Linked DNA regions of Fibrella aestuarina BUZ 2. Each later gene encodes a partner of the first gene's protein in a complex. Links are inferred from orthologs where the notes say so. Each region holds a gene or a part of one and is shown on either strand. Other genes may lie near its edges.

The links. The genes of interacting proteins can lie anywhere in the genome.
Region 2: the proteins of pheS (region 1) and pheT are in contact, whole or in part, in a crystal structure (PDB 6P24), measured with the Escherichia coli proteins. The link is inferred for Fibrella aestuarina BUZ 2 from one-to-one orthologs.

What each region holds. Positions count from the first base shown.
Region 1 is NC_020054.1:4,687,837-4,690,835, forward strand. It holds pheS (phenylalanine--tRNA ligase subunit alpha), read left to right. Parts: upstream 1-964; coding sequence 965-2,035; downstream 2,036-2,999. Other genes in the region: FAES_RS30655 (ATP-binding protein), read left to right, coding at 1-826; FAES_RS19275 (arsenosugar biosynthesis-associated peroxidase-like protein), read left to right, coding at 2,184-2,516; arsS (arsenosugar biosynthesis radical SAM (seleno)protein ArsS), read left to right, coding at 2,632-2,999.
Region 2 is NC_020054.1:1,702,075-1,705,189, reverse strand. It holds pheT (phenylalanine--tRNA ligase subunit beta), read left to right. Parts: upstream 1-393; coding sequence 394-2,838; downstream 2,839-3,115. Other genes in the region: FAES_RS06910 (hypothetical protein), read left to right, coding at 2,950-3,115; FAES_RS06920 (DUF1684 domain-containing protein), read left to right, coding at 1-54.

The DNA.
Region 1 (2,999 bases):
GGAACTTCGTGAGACTCAGACGCAACTGGTGCAGCGCGAAAAGATGGCGTCGCTGGGTGAACTCACGGCGGGCATCGCCCACGAGATTCAGAACCCGCTCAACTTCGTTAACAACTTCTCGGAAGTCTCGGTCGAACTGCTCGATGAACTCCGGCAGGAACAGGCCCGCCCCGCCGATCAGCGCGACCCGGAACTGGAAGCCGAACTGCTCAACGACATCCACCAGAACGTGGGCAAAATTGGTCACCACGGGCAGCGGGCGGCGAGCATCGTGCGGGGCATGTTGCAGCACAGCCGGGCCAGCACCGGCGAGAAAAACCGCACCGACCTCAACGCCCTCGGCGACGAATACCTGCGGCTGAGCTACCACGGCCTGCGCGCCAAAGACAAGGCCTTCAACGCCAACCTGCACACCAGCCTCGACCCGGTGCTTGAACCCGTGACGGTGGTGGCGCAGGACGTGGGCCGGGTGCTGCTCAACCTCTTCAACAACGCCTTCTACGCCGTCTGGGAAAAAGCCCGCACCCAGCCCGCCGGCCAGTATCACCCCACGGTCTGGCTCTATACACGGCAACTCGACGGACACGTCGAGATTCGGGTACAGGATAACGGCAACGGTATTCCGGCCGAGTTGCAACGCAAGATTTTCCAGCCCTTTTTTACCACCAAACCCACCGGGCAGGGCACGGGGCTGGGGCTATCGCTCAGCTACGACATCATCACCAAAGGCCACGGCGGCACGCTGTCGGTCGATACGCAGCCTGGCGAATACACCACCTTTATCATCACGATTCCCGTGGATGAGGCCCCGGCACTCGGCAATTAAAAGCCGGGACGGTTATCTTTGAGGAAATTAGTCTGACGTTTGGCGGTTACTGGTTACGGTTGGCGCGGGCCAGCGCAGCAGCGTAAGGTGGGTTGAGCCCTATCAACCCGTCGACCTCAAACGTCAAATCTGCTTACCATGCTTGACAAAATCACCGAACTATACGCCGAAATCGACGCGGCGACCGTCACCAGCAAAGACGAACTGGAGCAGTACCGGCTGCGGTATCTGAGTAAAAAAGGAGCCGTCACGGAGCTGTTCGACGGGCTGAAAACCGCCCCCGCTGATGAGCGCCGGGCGCTGGGCCAGCAACTCAACGGCCTGAAAAACCGGGCGCAGGAGCGGTTCGCGGCCTTTCAGGAGGTCGTAGACGCCCAGCAGCAGGCCGCCGCTGCCCAACCCGCCGTGGACCTTACGCTGCCCGTTATCCCCAACCTGACCGGCACGCAGCACCCGCTGAGCATCGTGCGGCAGCGGATCATCCAGATTTTCGAGCGCATTGGCTTCAACGTGTCAGACGGCCCCGAGATCGAAACCGACTGGTACAACTTTGGCGCGCTCAACTTCCCCGATAACCACCCGGCCCGCGAAATGCAGGATACGTTTTTCGTCCAGAAATCGGCCGAGAACCCCTCTGCCGACGTGCTGCTACGTACCCACACCTCCAACGTGCAGATTCGGCTGATGGAGCACGTCCGCAACAGCTCCGCTGGCCAAATTGGCGGGTTCAAGCCCATCCGATCGATCATGCCGGGGCGGGTATACCGCAACGAGGCCATTTCGGCGCGGGCGCACTGCCAGTTCCACCAGGTCGAGGGCATCTACGTCGACCGGAACGTGGGCTTCAAAGACCTTAAAGACACGCTCTATCACTTCGTGAAAGAGCTGTTTACGAAAGACACCAAAATCCGGTTCCGGCCGTCGTACTTTCCCTTCACCGAACCCAGCGCCGAAATCGACATTTCGTGCCAGATCTGCGGCGGCAGCGGCTGTAACGTCTGCAAATACACGGGTTGGGTCGAGATCGCCGGCTCGGGCATGGTCGACCCCAACGTGCTGGAAAACTGCGGCATCGACCCCGACGAATACACCGGCTTCGCCTTCGGGATGGGCATCGAGCGCATCACCATGCTCAAATACCAGGTACGTGACCTGCGCCTCTACTTCGAAAACGACGTCCGTTTCCTGCGGCAGTTTGAAGGACTATGAGGAATGAGTGAAAACGATAAGGAGCGAACGAGTGATTGGCTGACGCCAGAGAAGCACTCCTTCGCTCTTTATCGCTTTCACTCTTTACCAATCTTTCTCTTCGCATCCAATTCTCCCTTTTTACGTATATACCTAAAAGTCCTTCTCCATGCAGACGTATTATGACCCCGCCGATCTGAAGAAGTTTGGCAAGATTGGTGAGTTCCAAAAGGAATTGGCCGATAAATTTTTCAGCTATTACGGGGCCGTTTTTGCGGAAGGTGCCCTTACTGCCCGCGAGAAATCACTCATCGCGCTGGCGGTGTCTCATACCGTGCAGTGCCCCTACTGCATCGACGCCTATACCTCCGATACCCTCGAAAAGGGCTGCTCGGAAGCCGAAATGATGGAAGCAGTTCACGTAGCGGCCGCTATCCGGGGCGGGGCCTCGCTCGTTCACGGCGTCCAGATGATGAACAAAGCCAAAGACTTGAGCATGTGAAGTGAAGGATGTAAACTGTATAATGAATAATGGACAATGGTAGCCGGTAGTGCACTTGTGCGTTAAGCCCATTATATATCATTCATTATACATTATTTCTCCCCCTGTCTACTGGATGAAATCACTCCGGGCTTCTAACCATACCCTAGCCAGTGCGGCGGCGCAGCTGGATGTCATTGAAGGCGACGCGTTTGGCAAACTGGGCTTACCCACGTTCCGCGAGCAGCTCGCCCCCATTGGCCTGTTTCCGCTTCGTCCCACTCAGATCGATATTTTCCAGATCAACGTGGGGAAGATGTGCAACCAGGTGTGCCGCCACTGCCACGTTGACGCGGGGCCGGATCGCAAGGAGATTATGACGCGCGAAACGATGCAGCAATGCCTCGACGCCCTGGCTCCGACCGACATCCGGACGGTGGACCTGACGGGCGGCGCGCCCGAAATGAACCCCGACTTCCGCTGGTTTGTCACGGAACTGCGCAA
Region 2 (3,115 bases), 3.0 Mb from region 1 along the record:
AACAAGTTGCCGGTAGCCGTAAAAGCCGGTGAACGCTACGTAGCCCACGATTGAGCGCCCGCAACAGGCCGTCGATTACCAGGCGTTCCAGCGGGTTTCTGCCCATTCGCCGACGGCTCCAGCTCAACGTTATGGATTGGCGGGTCCGCGTACCGGCCCGTAGTGTTGTTGCAGTTAACGGCTGATAATCCGCAATAAGCCAGCCGGTCTTGCTCGAAAGTACGCAGGGGCTTGCTTATTTTTGTGATCATCTTAGTTGGCTCGACTAGCAACGGTCGGGCTTTTTTTAGATGGTCATGCATGCATTGGGGGCGTTTGTCGGCGCTTGTTTGCCTATTGGCGACAGGCACGTACCCACGGCCCGTATCCATGCGTGACCTTCCTGCCTGAAACATGAATATTTCGTATAACTGGCTTACGCAGTTCATTGACGTTGACCAAACGCCCGACGAGTTGGGTAAGCTATTGACCAGTACCGGTCTGGAAGTCGACGGCATCGACACCATCGAGGCGGTGCCGGGTGGCCTGACGGGCGTGGTTATTGGCACCGTATTGACCTGCGAGCGCCACCCCGACGCCGATAAACTAAGCCTGACCACCGTCGACGTGGGCGGCGAAACACCCCTCAGCATCGTTTGCGGCGCGCCCAACGTAGCCGCCGGCCAGCGCGTGGTGGTGGCCACCGTAGGGGCCACACTGCACCCCAGCAGCGGCGAGCCTTTTCAGATCAAGAGAGCCAAAATTCGGGGGGCAGCCTCGGAAGGTATGCTTTGCGCCGAAGACGAAATCGGGCTGGGTACGTCGCACGACGGCATTATGGTGTTGACCACCGACGTACCCAACGGCACAGCCGCCGCCCGGTACTTTCAGCTCGAAGCCGACCACCGCATCGAAATCGGTCTCACGCCCAACCGCGCCGATGCGGCCTCGCACCTCGGCGTGGCCCGCGACCTGCGTGCTCTGCTGGGCAAGCCGGTCAAGTGGCCGTCGATTGACGCCTTCAAGGTCGACTCAACCGAGTTTACCATCCAGGTACGTGTCGAAGACACCGCCGCCTGCCCCCGCTACATGGGCCTGACGCTGAGCAACCTGCATGTGGGCGAATCGCCCGAGTGGCTGAAAAAACGCCTGTTGAGCATCGGTCTGACGCCCATCAACAACATTGTCGACGTTACCAATTTCGTTTGCCACGGGCTGGGGCAACCCATGCACGCGTTTGATGCTGCCGCCATCACCACGGGCGAGGTGGTCGTGAAAACGCTGCCTGCCGGCACGCCGTTCACGACGCTCGACGGCGTTGATCGCAAGCTGACGCCCACCGATCTGATGATCTGCAATGGCGACGCCGAGCCGATGTGTATTGGGGGCGTATTTGGCGGAAAGACTTCGGGCGTATCGGCTGAGACGACGCGCATCTTTCTGGAGTGTGCCTATTTCTCGCCCGCGTCGATTCGGAAAACCGCGCAGCAACACGGGCTCAAAACCGACGCGTCGTTCCGGTATGAGCGTGGCACCGACCCCAACATGCCGCCGTTCGCCCTGCGCTTCGCGGCCCTGCTGATTCAGGAAGTAGCGGGTGGCCAGATTACGTCCGACGTGATCGATGTGTACCCAACCCCCATCGCCGATTTCCGCGTGCCGGTCACGTACCGCAACATCGACCGGCTCATCGGGATTCAGATCGACCGGCAGCGGATGCACGACATCCTGTACGGCCTCGACATCCAGACCGACGAACTGACCGAGTCGGGATTCGTAGCGGTGGTGCCGCCCTACCGGGTCGACGTTACCCGCGAGGCCGACGTGGTGGAAGAGATCCTGCGGATTTATGGTCTCGACAACGTACCCCTGTCGGCCAGCCTGGCCGCCGATACGCTGTCGGAGTTTCCCGAGGTCGACGTGAATCAGTTGCAGGCGCGCATCGGCACCGTACTAGCGGCTACCGGCTTTGTCGAAGCCATGTCGCTGTCGATGACCCGCCCCGCTTACCACGAGGCCATCCGGGCCACACTCCCCCTCGCCGACGTGCGCCTACTGAACCCGTTGAGCGAAGAGCTTTCGGTGCTGCGGCAGTCGATGGTGTTCTCGATGCTCGATGCGCTGGTGTATAATCTCAACCGACGTCAACGCGACCTCAGCCTGTTTGAATTTGGCAAAGTCTACGGCTCCTCGGTCAGCACGGGCGACAACGGCACCGGTGCCACCAAGTACCACGAGTCGCCCCGGCTCGCGCTGGTCATGGCGGGCAACACAACGGCCGAAACCTGGCAGCAACCGGGTAAAGCCGTCGCCTTTCACGACATGGCGGCGGCGGTAAACCGTGTGCTGTCGTCGCTGCGGATCAAGCCAACGGACCAGCAACCGGCCGACCCCACGCTGTTTCAATATGGTTTGACCTATACGTTAGGTAAAAAGCCGGTTGTAACCTTTGGGTTACTCAACCCGAAATTGGCTAAATTGGCCGATGCCAAAGTGCCTGTTTATTATGCGGATTTCGACTGGGCGTTGCTCACGAAGCGGTATAGCGGTAAGGCCAGCTACGCGGAGGTGTCGCGCTTCCCCGAGGTGCGCCGTGACCTCTCGCTCGTGATCGACCGGTCGGTATCGTTTGCGCAGATTGAGCAGGTGGCCCGGCAAACCGAACGCAAGTTGCTGACGGGGCTGAACGTGTTTGACGTGTATGAAGGCGCGAACCTGGGCGCGGGCAAAAAAGCCTACGCCGTCAGTTTCACCTTGCAGGACGCGACCCAAACTCTGACCGACGCCGTCATCGACAAAACCATGCAACGCCTGATGGCTGCCTTCGAACGCGAGTTGGGGGCAACGATCAGAAAATAAGTTTTCCGTGCAAAGGCGGGTGTTTTTTTGTCAATCCGATCGGTAGCCCTGTGGGTTACTATAATGACTAAATCAAGAACACCCGCCTCGTAAACCGAAACCGCTACCCTGATGATTTCCGGATCACGGCTCTTTGTGTTGCTGGAAGATTTTGAACACAAGATCTTCGATTTGACTGAGTTAGTCGCTCAGCAGAAACAACGTATTGCCCATCTGGAATCGGAAAACAACCGACTCAACGAGCTGCTTCGGGACCAACAAAATCAGTTAAAACAAC